3 regions of the Serratia sp. OS31 genome follow, and region 1 is predicted to be linked to each of the others. Evidence: predicted binding sites of a transcription regulator. Region 1 holds the regulator's gene; each other region holds the start of a gene.
What was found. The regulator sigma-54, encoded in region 1, starts transcription at its own class of promoters, with help from an activator protein. The targets are predictions, from matches to a motif close to GTTGGCACANNTTTCGCTNT.

Region 2: hydN (electron transport protein HydN) is a predicted target of sigma-54. The motif match lies at 1,656-1,675, and genes of this name have one in related genera.
Region 3: hypA (hydrogenase maturation nickel metallochaperone HypA) is a predicted target of sigma-54. The motif match lies at 2,846-2,865, and genes of this name have one in related genera.

Annotation. Positions count from the first base shown of each region.
Region 1 is NZ_JACJFQ010000006.1:125,084-130,101, reverse strand. Features, by position in the region: gene npr (PTS phosphocarrier protein NPr) at 24-296, opposite strand; gene rapZ (RNase adapter RapZ) at 293-1,147, opposite strand; gene ptsN (PTS IIA-like nitrogen regulatory protein PtsN) at 1,279-1,740, opposite strand; gene hpf (ribosome hibernation promoting factor) at 1,899-2,186, opposite strand; gene rpoN (RNA polymerase factor sigma-54) at 2,210-3,643, opposite strand; gene lptB (LPS export ABC transporter ATP-binding protein) at 3,694-4,419, opposite strand; gene lptA (lipopolysaccharide ABC transporter substrate-binding protein LptA) at 4,426-4,965, opposite strand; gene lptC (LPS export ABC transporter periplasmic protein LptC) at 4,934-5,018, opposite strand, start outside.
Region 2 is NZ_JACJFQ010000035.1:9,552-14,569, reverse strand. Features, by position in the region: gene H5P17_RS22310 (NADH-quinone oxidoreductase subunit B family protein) at 1-697, shown strand, start outside; gene H5P17_RS22305 (formate hydrogenlyase maturation HycH family protein) at 694-1,110, shown strand; gene hycI (hydrogenase maturation peptidase HycI) at 1,103-1,573, shown strand; gene hydN (electron transport protein HydN) at 1,735-2,277, shown strand; gene fdhF (formate dehydrogenase subunit alpha) at 2,289-4,445, shown strand; gene hypF (carbamoyltransferase HypF) at 4,659-5,018, shown strand, end outside.
Region 3 is NZ_JACJFQ010000035.1:18,291-23,308, forward strand. Features, by position in the region: gene H5P17_RS22330 (proton-conducting transporter membrane subunit) at 1-1,475, opposite strand, end outside; gene H5P17_RS22335 (4Fe-4S dicluster domain-containing protein) at 1,475-2,089, opposite strand; gene hycA (formate hydrogenlyase regulator HycA) at 2,177-2,644, opposite strand; gene hypA (hydrogenase maturation nickel metallochaperone HypA) at 2,907-3,251, shown strand; gene hypB (hydrogenase nickel incorporation protein HypB) at 3,269-4,063, shown strand; gene hypC (HypC/HybG/HupF family hydrogenase formation chaperone) at 4,054-4,350, shown strand; gene hypD (hydrogenase formation protein HypD) at 4,334-5,018, shown strand, end outside.

The DNA of each region.
Region 1 (5,018 bases):
CTGGCTTCTTCGCTGCGTGGAAACTAGTCTTCGTCAAAACCGGAATTAATCAGCTCAACCACTGCGGCCAGCGCTTTTACCTCATCCGGGCCGGTGGCTTCCACCTCGATATGGCGCCCCTGCGCGGAGTCCAGCATCAGCAGCGCAATCACGCTGCTGGCTTCGGCCTCGGTGCCGCTGTCGTTACGCAGCATCACTTCGGCGTCAAAACTCTGCACCAGCTCGAACAGCTTCATCGCCGGGCGGGCGTGCATGCCCAGTTTGTTTTTGATTTCAACCGTTTGCTTGACCGTCATTGTTTACGTTTTTCCAGCGTGCGGTGGCGCGATTGCACGTTCTTGCCGCGTGAGCGGAAGTAGTCGGCCAACTGTTCTGCCACGTAGACTGAACGGTGCTTACCGCCGGTACAGCCAATGGCCACCGTCAGGTAGCTGCGGTTGTTGGTTTCCAGCATCGGCAGCCACTGTTCCAGATAGCTGCGGGTCTGGTAGATAAAGTTGTGCACTTCAGTGTGGCGATCGAGGAATGAGGCGACGGGTTTATCCAGGCCGGTCATCGGGCGAAGTTTAGGGTCCCAGTGTGGGTTCGGCAGGAAACGCACGTCGAACACGTAATCGGCGTCGATCGGGATGCCGTGTTTAAAGCCGAAGGATTCAAACACCATGGTCAGTTCGCGCTCGCGTTTGCCCAGTAAACGGGTACGCAGCATTTCGGCCAGTTCATGCACCGACATTTCCGAGGTGTCGATGATCAGATCGGCCCGTGAACGCAGCGGCTCAAGCAGATCGCTTTCTTCGTCGATGGCGCTTTCCAGCGACAGGTTCTTGCTGGACAGCGGGTGTAAGCGGCGAGTATCACTGTAACGGCGGATCAGTGTGTTACGGTCAGCGTCGAGGAACAGCAACTGCGGCGAAAAGCTGTCCGGCAGTTGGGTCATCGCATATTCAAACACTTCCGGCGATTCCGGCATGTTACGCACGTCGATGCTTACCGCCGCGGAGCTGTTGCGTTCCGCCAGCGTATTGGCAAGCTGCGGCAGCAGTACCACGGGCAGGTTATCAACGCAGTAAAAACCCATGTCTTCCAGCGCCCGCAAGGCGACGGATTTCCCTGAACCGGAACGGCCGCTGACAATCATCAGCACCATGTGGCAACTCCCCCTGGCATCTCGGCGGCGTCTATCGCCACCGTTAGAAACTTTATTATTCCGGCCTGAACCGGAATCCATCATGGCTAAACAGTATCGTTATCCGGGCTGGAAGTCACGCCAGCCGGGCGTTACTCGGTGATGATTTGGTAAAGCTCTTCGTCACTTTGCGCCGCGCGCAGGCGACGGCATACTGTTTTGTCGGCCAGACGCTTGGCGACCAGAGACAGGGTATGCAAATGGGTTTTACATTGGTCGGCCGGCACCAGCAGGGCGAACAGCAGATCGACCGGCTGGTTATCAATGGCGTCGAAGGCGATAGGTTGGTCGAGACGAATAAACACGCCAACGGCCCGCAGTGTGTCCTCTTCCAGTTTGCCATGGGGAATGGCGATACCGTTGCCGATACCGGTGCTGCCCATGCGCTCGCGGGTGAGAACCGCGTCAAACACCACCTGGGGTGACAGGTTGAGCTGTTTGGCGGCCAGTTCGCTAATAATTTCCAAAGCCCGCTTCTTGCTGGTGCAATGTACAGAGCTTCTGGTGCACTCGATATTTAATACCGAGCTTAACTGCATTGTTTCGTTGTTCATCTCATCTTCACTTAAAACCACACCAGCAAGCAGGCTTGTGAGGTGATTTTTCGCCTTGTTTAACCCTGATGGCTTATCGGCGCGTACCCAAACAGGTAACGCGCCGATGGCCGAGGCTACGTTTGAGCCGTACCCGCTGACGGAAACGGCCCAGAATGTCAGTGTTGTTTCAGTTTGTCTTTATGTTTGTTCAATTGACGCGCCAGTTTGTCGATCAGGGTATCAATTGCCGCATACATGTTCTCGTCTTCCGAGGTGGCGTGCAACTCGCCTCCATTCACGTGCACCGTCGCTTCCGCAATCTGCTGCACTTTTTCCACACTAAGCACGACATACACCTGATTTATGCGGTCAAAATACTGTTCGAGTTTGGCGAACTTGGTGTTCACGAACTCACGCAAGGGTTCGGTGATTTCGATGTGGTGTCCGGTAATGTTGAGCTGCATAGTGTCTTCCTTCTCAATAGAGGTCAAACCAACTGTTTACGCTGGTTGGACGGCGGGATGGACAAAGACTCTCGGTACTTGGCGACGGTACGCCGTGCCACGATGATCCCCTGATCGGAGAGCAGGGTGGCCAGCTTGCTGTCGCTGAGCGGTTTGGCGGGGTTTTCCGCCGCAATCAATTTCTTCACCACCGCGCGGATCGCCGTAGAGGAAGCTTCGCCTCCGCTGTCGGTATTCACGTGGCTTGAGAAGAAATACTTCAATTCGAAAATGCCGCGCGGACTGTGCAAAAACTTCTGCGTGGTCACGCGTGAAATTGTCGATTCATGCATCTCCACGGCCTGAGCGATATCCGCCAGCACCATGGGCTTCATAAATTCCGCGCCTTGCTCAAAGAACGCCTGCTGCTGCTCGACGATGCAGCGCGAAACTTTCAGCAGGGTGTCGTTGCGGCTTTCCAGGCTCTTGATCAGCCATTTCGCTTCCTGCAGATTGCTGCGGATGTACTGACCGTCGCTGTCGTTACGCGCAGTGTTGCCCAGTGCGGCATACTGCTGGTTTATCTTCAGCCTTGGGATGCTGTCGCTGTTGAGCTCGACCGTCCACACATCCTGCACTTTGCGTACCAGCACGTCCGGGATCACGTACTCAGATTCGCCGGTGTTGATCGACTGGCCTGGACGCGGATCGAGTGACTGGATCAGCAGCATCGCTTCTTTCAGTGTATCTTCTTTTGAGCGCGTTGTTCGCATCAGGCTGCGAAAGTCGTGGTTCGCCAACAGGTCCAGATGTTCGCTGATGATCAGGCGTGCTTCTGCGAGGTAAGGGGTGTCTTTGGCATACTGGGAAAGCTGGACCAGCAGACAATCGCGCAGGTCGCGCGCCGCGACGCCAACCGGATCAAACCGCTGCACGCGCTTCAATACCGCTTCGACTTCGTCCATTGTCACATTCTCGTCACCGATGCTCTCCAGAATGTCTTCCAGCGGCACGGTGAGATAGCCGGTGTCATCGACGGCGTCGACGATTGAGGTGGCGATGGCGGCATCGGTATCGGAAAACGGCGTCAGATCCACCTGCCACATCAGGTAATCCTGCAGGGTTTGGGTGGTTTCGCCCTGATACACCGGCAGTTCATCGTCACTGTAATCGGTGCGGGTCCCTGACGGAGTGCCGGCGGTATAGATCTCGTCCCAGGTGGCGTCCAGCGGCAGCTCTTCGGGCATGTCCTTTTGCTCCAGCGCCTCCCGGGTGTCCAAACCTTCGGTTTCGGTGGTCTCTTTAGCGTCGATTTCTTCGTGCAAATCGGTTTGTTCAAGCAGTGGATTGCTCTCTAACGCCAGCTGTATCTCCTGCTGGAGCTCAAGCGTGGACAACTGCAGCAGGCGTATGGCCTGCTGGAGCTGGGGGGTCATGGCCAGTTGTTGGCTAAACCTGAGTTGCAAACCTTGCTTCATATTCTTCAGTCTACTTCCGTTAACAGTCGTCCATCAGGACGCGCCGGCACTCAGAGGCGGAATTCTTCGCCCAGATAAACGCGTTTTACCTGCTCATCGGCCAGAATAGCATCAGGCGTGCCGTGAGCAATCAGTTTGCCCTGGCTGACGATATAGGCGCGTTCACACACGTCCAGCGTTTCGCGCACGTTGTGGTCGGTGATCAGCACGCCCAGGCCGCTGTCACGCAAGTGCTCGATAATTTTTTTAATGTCGATAACGGAAATCGGGTCAACCCCGGCGAAGGGTTCATCCAGCAGGATGAATTTCGGGTTAGCCGCCAGCGCACGGGCGATCTCCACGCGGCGACGTTCGCCACCGGACAGCGCCTGGCCCAGGTTGTCGCGCAGGTGGGAGATATGGAACTCTTCCATCAGCTCTACCGCACGGTCCGCCCGCTGTTCGCTGCTGAGATCGTCACGGATCTCCAGCACTGCCATCAGGTTGTCGTAAACGCTCAGACGGCGGAAGATCGAGGCTTCCTGCGGCAGATAGCCGATGCCACGACGCGCACGGGCGTGCAGCGGCAGCAGGCTGATGTCTTCTTCGTCAATCACGATACGCCCGGCGTCACGCTGAACGATACCGACCACCATGTAGAAAGTGGTGGTCTTGCCGGCGCCGTTTGGCCCCAGCAGGCCGACGATTTCGCCGGATTTCACTTTCAGGCTGACGTCTTCAACGACTTTGCGGCCCTTGTAGGCTTTCGCCAGGTTTTCTGCGATGAGTGTAGCCATAAGTGATTAGTTACTCTTGTTTTGCCCGTTTTTGTCTTGCAACTGCGACGGTACCAGAACCGTAGTCACGCGTTTGCCTTTATCGCTAAACGCCTGCATTTGCTGCTGTTGCACCAGGTAGGTGATGCGATCGCCCTTGACGTTGCTGTCGAGCTGTTCCAGATAGGCGTTCCCGGTCAGGGTCACCAACTGAGACGCCACATCGTAACGCACCTTCTGAGCATGGCCTTTCACCGGCTTGCCGCTGTCTTGCATCTGATAGAAGGTGACCGGGTTGCCAAAGGCTTCAATATAAGTTTTGTTCTGATCGCCGCCCGGGCGGGTGACCACGACTTTGTCCGCTTTGATATCGATGGTGCCTTGTTTGATCACCACGTTATCAGTAAAGGTGCTGACGTTGCTCTGCATGTCCAGAGACTGTTTCAGCGAGTCGATGCTCACCGGCTGATTGGAGTCGGACTTCAGCGCCCATGCGGGGGCGCTGGCGGCCAAAATCAAGCTGCCGATTAACAGATTACGGCTTGGTTTGTTGGTTTTGAATTTCATAGTTGGTCTTAACCTTATCAATCAGCTCAGCGGTCTTGGCCCGCAGGTTCCCA
Region 2 (5,018 bases), on a different contig from region 1:
TATCCGCCGCTCGGCCTATGTTTATCGGGTGGACTGCGGCGGCTGTAATGGCTGTGAAATTGAGATTTTCGCTGCCATTTCACCACTGTTCGACGCAGAACGTTTCGGGATCAAAGTGGTACCTTCCCCCAGACATGCCGATATTTTGCTGTTTACCGGTGCAGTGACCCGCGCCATGCGCATTCCGGCGATCCGCGCCTGGCAGGCCTCACCCGATCCTAAAATCAGCATCTCCTACGGTGCCTGTGGCAACAGCGGCGGTATCTTCCACGATCTTTACTGCGTGTGGGGCGGCACCGATCGCATAGTTCCGGTCGATGTCTACATTCCCGGCTGCCCGCCGACGCCGGCGGCGACCATTTACGGTTTTGCCATGGCGCTGGGCCTGTTGGATCAGAAAATCAAAGGCCACCAGCATGACGAAACCGACGGTGAAGCTACGCGCCTGTTGCACCCGCAGCTGCCCCAGCCGCTGCGAGTGCTGCTGGATCGCGAAGCCCGGCGTATGGCCGGTTACCGTTACGGTCGCCAAATCGCCGACCAGTTTATGCAACTGCTGGCAGCAGATGCTCCAGAACCGGTCGAACAGCGTATTGCCGCCTATCTGCACCAGCAAGATGACCTGCGCCTGAATGAGATCGTCGGCAACCTGCAGGGCATTTATCAACGGGTGCTGCGTGGGGAGCTGCGGTTATGACAGCTTCCCAAGGTCAGGTGGTGTTTTACTCCCTTAGCCGCAAGTTTGTGCAGGAAAAAAAGGCCCCGCCGAAGGCCCAGGAGGTGATCTATTACAGCCTGGCGATCGGCCACCATCTGGGGGTGATCGACTGTCTGGAAGCCAAACTCAATTGCCCGCTGGCGGGGTTCCACGCCTGGATAGCGCAGTTGCCGGCAGGCAGCACCGCACGGCGCAAACTGGAAGGGGTCGATCGGTTTGGCGAAATCTGTATCGACAACAGCCATACCCACCTGTTGGCTACGGCGTTGAGCCGTGCGGCTCCGCGAATGAATGCGGAACAGCAGAGCTGGAGCCAAAAGCTGATCGCCCTGTTGCAATCGATTGAAAACGAACCCGCCATTTACCTGATGGTCCGGAGGCATGATGACTGACGTTTTATTGTGTGTGGGCAACTGCATGATGGGAGATGACGGTGCCGGGCCACTGCTGGCTGAACTCTGCGCCAGTCAGCCTCCCGCTGGCTGGCAGGTGATTGACGGCGGCGCGGCACCGGAAAATGACATTGGGCATATTCGCGAGCTGCGCCCAGACCGCCTGGTGATCGTCGATGCCACCGACATGGGGCTCGCGCCGGGAGAAACCCGGGTGATCGACGAAAAAGACATTGCCGCCATGTTCATCATGACGACGCATAACCTGCCGCTCAACTTCCTGATCAACCAACTGCGAGAAGACATCCCGGAAATTACCTTTATCGGCATTCAGCCCGAGGTGGTGGCGTTTTATTACCCGATTGGCGCGGCGGTGAAACAGGCGGTGACGGTGCTCCATCAACGCCTGTTTCACTGGGCAGACAATGGCGGTTATCCGCAGCTGGAGGTGACGAATGTCTGACGCGGCATCGTCATTTATGTCGACCTGCTGTCGACTCCGGCGCCATAAAAATATAACCCTCTGCTTTTTAAGCATTTTCAAGGTTGGCATGTTTTATGCCTAACCAGAGCCACAACCTCTCTTTTGCCATACCCGGATGAAGGGTAACCCAGGAGTTATTGATGAACCGGTTTATCATCGCCGATCCCAAAAAATGCATCGGCTGCCGTACCTGTGAAATTGCCTGCGTGATGGCGCACAGCGAAAGCCAGGATATTTCGGCGTTGAACGCCACCAGCTTTGCCCCCCGCCTGCACGTGATTAAAGGCGTCAACGTCAGCACCGCTGTGCTTTGCCGCCAATGCGAGGACGCCCCCTGTTCCAACGTCTGTCCGAACGGCGCCATCAGCCGCACCAACGGCATGGTACTGGTGATGCAGGAACGCTGCATCGGCTGCAAAACCTGCGTAGTGGCCTGTCCCTACGGCGCCATGGAAGTGATCACCCGTCCGGTGGTCCGCCAGAACGGCGCGATGATGAGCGCCACCACCGAGAAAGCCGAAGCCCATAAATGTGACCTGTGCATCGGTCGCGACAGCGGCCCGGCCTGCATGGAAACCTGCCCAACCAAGGCGTTGCACTGCGTCGATCGCAACATGCTGCAGGAAATGAACGCCGAGAAGCGCCGCCGCGCCGCGCTCGACACTATGTCGTCACTGTTTTAGGAACTGAACCGATGAAAAAAATCACAACCGTCTGCCCTTACTGCGGTGCAGGCTGCAAAATGAAACTGGTGGTCGATAACGGCAAAATCATTCGCGCCGAGGCGGCTGACGGCGTGACCAATCAGGGTGAACTCTGTCTGAAAGGCTATTACGGCTGGGACTTCCTGAACGACACCAAACTGTTGACCCCGCGTCTGAGTCAGCCGCTGATCCGGCGGCAGAAAGGCGGCAAGTTTGAGGCCGTCAGTTGGGATGAAGCGATTAGCTATACCGCGCAGCGGCTACAGCAGATTAAAGACCAGCACGGTGCCAGCGCCATCATGCACACCGGTTCCTCTCGCGGGACCGGCAATGAAACCAACTATGTGATGCAGAAGTTCGCCCGCGCGGTGATCGGCACCAATAACGTCGACTGCTGCGCCCGCGTCTGCCACGGTCCGTCGGTCGCGGGTTTGCAGGCCACGCTCGGTAACGGTGCCATGAGTAACTCGATTGGCGATATCGAAAACTCCAAGTGCCTGCTGATTATCGGTTACAACTGTGCCGACTCGCACCCCATCGTGGCTCGCCGGGTGCTGAAGGCTAAAGAGAAAGGCGCGCAGATCGTCGTGTGCGATCCACGCCGGATAGAAACTGCACGTATTGCCGACCAGCATTTGCAGATCAAGAACGGCTGCAACATGGCGCTGGTGAATGCGTTCGCCTACGTGCTGATTGAAGAAAACCTCTATGACCGCGATTACGTGGCGAAATACACCGAGGGTTTCGAGGCCTACCGGCAGCAGCTGGCGGACTATGCGCCAGAAGCGGTGGAACACCTGACCGGCGTTATCGCTCAGCAGATCCGTCAGGCCATGCGCACCTATGCCAGCGCCCCTTCAGCCACCATCATGTGGGGCATGGGCGTGACCCAATTCGGCCAGGCGGTTGACGTGGTCAAAGGCCTCGCAAGCCTGGCGCTGCTTACCGGCAATTTGGGCCGCGCCAACGTGGGTGTCGGCCCGGTACGCGGACAGAACAATGTGCAGGGTGCCTGCGACATGGGCGTGCTGCCCAATGAGTTCCCTGGCTATCAGGCGGTCACCGATGCGGCCGTGCGCGCCAAATTCGCCGCGGCCTGGGGAATTGACGCCGCAAAAATGGATCCGAACGTCGGCTATCGCATCACCGAAATCCCGCACCTGGTGCATGAAGGCAAAGTGAAGGCCTACTACATCATGGGGGAAGACCCCTTGCAGACCGAGGCCGATCTGAGCCTGGTGCGCAGCGCGTTCGAAGCGCTGGAATTTGTGGTGGTGCAAGACATCTTTATGACCAAAACCGCCGAACAGGCCGATGTGATTTTGCCGGCCACTTCCTGGGGCGAGCATGGTGGCGTCTTCTCCTGCGCCGATCGCGGGTTCCAGCGTTTCGAAAAAGCCATTGAGCCGCAGTACAACGTCAAGCGCGACTGGGAAATCATCAGCCTGTTGGCCAGCGAAATGGGGTATCCGATGCACTACGAGGATAACCAGCAGATCTGGGACGAAATGCGCGAACTTTGCCCGCTGTTTTACGGCGCCACTTACGAAAAAATGGGCGAACTCGGTCACGTGCAATGGCCTTGCACTTCGCTGGAAAGTCAGGGGACGCCGTACCTGTACCAGGGTAACCAGTTCACCACGCCGTCCGGCAAAGGCCAATTATTCGCGACCACCTGGCGTGCGCCGGCCGAGATCCCGGATGCCGCTTACCCACTGGTGCTCTGTACCGTGCGTGAGGTTGGGCATTACTCCTGCCGTTCGATGACCGGCAACTGTGCCGCCTTGCAAACGCTGGCGGATGAGCCCGGCTTCGTGCAGATCAATCCTCAGGATGCCGCCGCACTGGGCATTGCCGACCAGCAACTGGTGTGGGTTGCCTCACGCCGCGGCAAGGTGATCAGCCGTGCCAACTATAACGAGCGTATTAACCTGGGTGCGGTGTATATGACCTACCAGTGGTGGATTGGTGCCTGTAACGAACTGACGCAGGAAAACCTGGATCCGATCTCCAAAACGCCGGAAACCAAATACTGTGCGGTAAAACTGGAGGCGATTACCGACCAGCACTGGGCGGAAAACTATGCGCAGCAAAGCTACAGCGATATGAAAGCTCGCCTGCGCCGCGCCGCAGAAGACGTGATGTAACCCCGTCATACTTGAAGCTGCATCTGTGTTGGCTGCAAGCGCTCACCCCAGTCACTTACTTAAGTAAGCTCCTGGGGATTCCCGCTCTTGCCGCCTTGATGCAACTCCAATTATTTAGGGAATATTAGAGAATACCAGGGAATAAATTGACAGGAGGCTACTCAGGGTTGTGCCTCCTGACAATTTATAAAAACCCACAGAGGGTAATAAACCATGTCCTATCCGGGGCTGCTGCTGCGTATCAGCGGCAAAGTACAGGGCGTCGGCTTTCGGCCTTTTGTCTGGCAGCTGGCCAATCAGCTCAATCTACGTGGCGAAGTCTGGAACGACAGCGCCGGGGTGGAGATTCGGCTGGTGCACCCCGTCGACCTTGAGGTGTTGCTGCATTTGCTGTGCCAGCAGGCGCCGCCTTTGGCGCAGATCGACAACATTCGCCAACGGCCCTTCACCTGGCTGAAAAAGCCCGATGATTTTCGCATCCGCGCCAGCCAATGCGGTGCGATGACGACCCAGATTGTTCCCGACGCCGCGACCTGTCCAAAGTGTCTGCAGGAAATGAACGATCCGCAGGAT
Region 3 (5,018 bases), on a different contig from region 1:
CAGGGCGCACCCAGACCGCAAGCCAGACACAGCAACGCGGGCAGCGCATGGCTCAGCGTCAGGCAGAGGTTAGCCGGCAAGGCCTGGGCCGCAGCGGCGCAGCGCGGGGCTCCCAGACAGGCAACGCCAAACACTTTGCTGACGCACATCACTGCCAGCGCACCGGTCATGGCCAGCGCCACCGCCAGCAGCGGGCCGAACAGATGGCCAATAAAGCCAGGGGCCGCACTGAAGTGGAACAGCCCCTGATAGATCAGCCATTCACTGGCGAAACCGTTCAGTGGCGGCAGTGCGGCCATGGCCACCAGGCCGATCAGCAGAGAAATGGCGGTCCAGGGCATCAGCCGTGCCAGCCCGCCCATTTTCTCCATGTCCTTCAGCCCGGTTTGTTGTTCGATGGTGCCCGCCGACAACAGCAATGCGCTTTTGAACAGGCTGTGGTTCAGCAGGTGGAACAGGCCCCCGATCAGGGAGAACGCCGTCAGTAATGGCTGTTGCAGTGCCATGCCGACCATGGCACCGCCAATGCCCAGCAGGATGATGCCGATATTCTCCAGCGTGTGGTAAGCCAGCAAGCGCCGCAGATCGTGTTCCATCAGCGCATACAGCCCGCCAAAAAACGCGGTGCCGGCAGCCAACAGCAGGACCAGCAATCCCCACCACAGCGGCGGCGTACCCAGCAGATCCAGCCCAATCTTCAGGATCCCCAGCAGGCCAACCTTCATCAGCGCGCCGGAAAACAACGTGGCGGCAGAGGCGGGCGCGCTGCTGTGGGACTGAGGCACCCAGGCATGCAGCGGCATCACCCCGGCAAAAATGCCAAACCCGGCCAACGCCAGCAGGAATACGCCGTTACGCAGTGCGTCCGGCAATGGCGTAGCGCGGATCACGCTGAATTGCAGGCTGTGGCTGTGGGTATAAATCAGAGCGAAAGCGATAACCAGCAGCAGGGTGCCGAGGCGCATCAGCAAAAACTGGCTGTGCCCGGCCCGCAGACTTTTCGCGTTCGGGGCATGGACAATCAAGAAATAGCCGCACAGCGCCGCCAGTTCTAACAGCAACAGCAAGGCCAGTGCATTATCGGCGATCGCGGCGGCGCTCAGCGCTGCCAGCATCAGATTGATCAGCCCGCCCAACCGGCCACGTGCACTGGCATTCAGCTTCGCGACGCTTCCGATGTGATACAACGCGGCACAGATCCCACACAAAGCCATCACCAGCAATAACAGCGCGTTAATGCCGCTGATTTCCACCGCATAATTCAACCAGGGCAAACGGGCACTGTGCAGCGGTGCCAACAGCATTTGCCCCGCGGCCAGCAATGTGGCGATGGCACACAGCAAGCTGCCGCCACCCAGCAAGGCATTGATGCGCGGCCAGGGGGCCAGCAGCCAGCTCAGCAACGCGAACAGGAGATACCCGACTAATGCCAGAGTCAGCAACGACAATGGATCGGGCGCAATGGCGTAGAACATCAATTCGGCTCCTTGCGGGATTCTGGGGCGGTAGCGAACGGCAGCTCGGCGCTGAGCGCCTGCATGGCATTGCGCCTTTTCTGTTCGCTGGCGTTACGCACGTCGTGGTCGCTGACCAAGCGAATGGCCTGGGTAGGACAGGTACGGATACAGGCGGGGCCCAGGGGGGTGAAAGCGCAAAGGTCGCACTTCACCGCCACGGCGCGGACACCGGGCACGCAATCCAGGAAGGCGGCGACCGACCGCGGCGCTTTGGCGGCAGGCAGGGCCAGCGGTGTGTTGCAGTCTGTGGGGATCGCCAACGGAGTACTGCCGCCGAAGCCAATGGCGCCGAACGGGCAGGCGATGCCGCAGAGTTTGCAACTGACGCACAGGCTCTCGTTCAGGACGATGGCATCATCCTGATGGCGAATGGCGTTTACCGGACAGACCTGCGCGCAGGGCGCATCCTCACATTGATGGCACATCACCGGTGCCGAATCGCGGGCGTTACGTATCACCTGCAAGCGGGGTAATGCCTGCAAACCCTGTTGCCGATGTTCCGCAGAACAACTGGCCATGCAGGTATTGCAGCCAATACACAATTTGGGGTCCGCAATAATAAAGCGGTTCATGCACACTCCTTGCTTCGTCATTTATGACGAAATCGTCAGTAAAAAATGACGTTTCGACAGTTTTCTGTCGGTGAGTAACGCCGACAGTCAGACGGACAGGGTTATTTTTTTCAGTGCGTCATGAATGGCATGGCCGTCATGCAGAGAGTCAAACAGGCATTGGTAAATAACGGCGATCTTATCCAGATAATGTTCAAATACCGCCGGCATGTCGCGATTATTTATTACGCCGTCAATATTGCCGTCTTCATCCAGCGAGGCATGGGCGAAGGGGGCGAAATTCTCGGCTTCGTGCGGCGATGCCAAATTAATGCGATAGCAGATATCACGGCTATAAAACCCCTCACTTAATTGAATGCTCACCGTGAAGTGGTTGAACAGCACAAAACGCAGATCGTCGTCCTGACCGTAAGTAAACTGATGATTAATCTTCTTTTTAGTGGTGGTTACCGCTTTGATTAAGGTGCTGTGGTAGGTTTGCCACTGCGCCATCAGGCGGTTGCTTTTGTTGGCGATATAATCGGCCTGGCTGGTTACTTCACTGATAGTACTCATTGTCGTCACTCAAAATGGATGGTCATTGTCGAAACGCTTCGGGTGAACGACTTAAAGCATAAAGCGTGCCAGACTCCGGTAATTTTTATTATTTCCTTTTAATTCAAGCATCAGTCATGGAATTAACCTCTACAGTGAGCGGTGCGACTGTCAGCTAATTACTGTCGACGTCATGACACTCGACAAATATGCCGAATAGGTTTTGGCACCATATTTGCAGTGCAGGGTGACGAAACGTTTTATCACCCCAGACGGAGGCCGGATGCACGAAATAACCTTGTGCCAACATGCGATGGAAATAATGCAGCAACAGGCTCGTCAACATCGGGCGAAACGTATTACCGCGGTGTGGTTCGAAATTGGCGCATTTTCCTGCGTGGAGGCGGAATCGCTGCGGTTCTGTTTTGACATGGTCTGTCGCGACACCCTGGCCGAAGGCTGCGAGTTGCATCTGATCGAACAACGAGCCTTGTCCTGGTGTTATGACTGCCAGGCCGACGTCGAGCTGTTGATCCCGCAGGTTCTGGTCTGCCCGCTCTGCGCCGGTAGAAACCTGCGGGTGCAGGCCGATGATGGGTTGCAAATAAAACGTCTGGAAATTGAATAACTGAAAGGAGAAAGAACATGTGCAGCACTTGCGGTTGTGCCCATGGGGAACTGACGATTGAAGGGCAAGCAAAGGTCCCGTTTCGCCCGCAGCGGTCTCTGCAGGGGGACCTGCATTATGGACTGGGAGTGGCGGGCACTCATGCGCCGGGCATCAGTCAGCGGCGAATGCTGGAAATAGAAACCCGGGTGTTGGATAAAAACGATCGTCTGGCCGAACGCAATCGCCAGTATTTTGCCGAGCAACGGATCCTGGCGTTGAATCTGGTATCCAGCCCCGGTTCAGGCAAAACCACGCTGCTGACCGAAACCCTGCTGCGGCTCCGCGGGGCGCGTGAGTGCGCGGTAGTGGAAGGAGACCAGCAAACCACCAACGATGCAGAACGTATCCGCGCCACCGGCGTGCCGGCGATCCAGGTCAATACCGGCAAAGGCTGTCATCTGGACGCGCAAATGGTTCATGAAGCCGCCCAACGCCTGGAGCTCAAACCCAGCAGCCTGTTGTTTATCGAAAATGTCGGCAACCTGGTTTGCCCAGCCAGCTTCGATCTGGGGGAGCGGCATAAGGTGGCGGTGCTGTCGGTCACCGAAGGGGAAGATAAGCCCCTCAAGTACCCACATATGTTCGCCGCCGCACGTCTGATGCTGCTGAACAAGGTCGATCTGCTGCCGTACTTGAAGTTTGACCTGGACGCCTGTATCGCCAATGCCCGACAGGTTAATCCCGACATCGAGATAATTACCCTTTCGGCGACTCAGGGTGAAGGGATGGACCAGTGGATGGCCTGGCTGGAGCGGCAGCTATGTGCATAGGTATTCCCGGGCAGATCGTGGCGCTGGACCAGCATCAGCCTCAGCACGCCTGGGCCGAAGTCTGCGGCGTACAGCGCGAAGTGAATATCGCGTTGGTTTGCCGGGAGGATGAACCCAAAGAAGCGATACTGGGGTGTTGGGTGTTGATCCACGTGGGCTTTGCGATGAGCCGTCTCGATCAGCAAGAGGCCGAGGAAATGCTGGCGGCACTGCAGGCGATGGGGGAAGTGGAACAGGACGTGGCGTTGTTTTTGGCGGGGGAGGATAACCATGGATTACGTAGATGAATTTCGCGATCCGCAGCGGGTGAAGAACCTGCTGCAACATATCTGGCAGCGCGCCGCGCAGTTGCCGTTTACCGCCGATCGGCCGCTGCAAATCATGGAGGTGTGCGGTGGCCATACCCATGCGATATTCCGCTTTGGCCTGGACAAGCTGCTGCCGGCGCAAATCGAATTCATTCATGGCCCCGGCTGCCCGGTTTGCGTTTTACCCATGGGACGCATTGACGCCTGCTGCGAAATCGCCGGGCACCCCGAAGTGATTTTTTGCACCTTCGGCGATGCGCTGCGGGTGCCAGGCCAGCAGGGATCTTTACTGCAGGCTCGCGAACGCGGTGCCGACGTGCGAGTGGTTTACTCACCGTTGGATGCCCTGATGCTGGCGCGGAATAACCCGCAGCGGCAGGTGGTGTTCTTTGCCCTGGGGTTCGAAACCACCATGCCGGTCACGGCGATTACCCTGCAACAGGCGCGGCAGGAAGGCCTGGGCAACTTCAGCGTATTTTGTCAGCACATCAGCCTGATCCCCACCTTGCGCAGCCTGCTGCAACAGCCGGATGTGCACATCGACGGTTTTCTGGCACCCGGCCACGTCAGCATGGTGATAGGCACCGAGCCCTATCATTTTATCAGCGGGCAATACCGCAAACCCCTGGTGGTGACCGGCTTTGAGC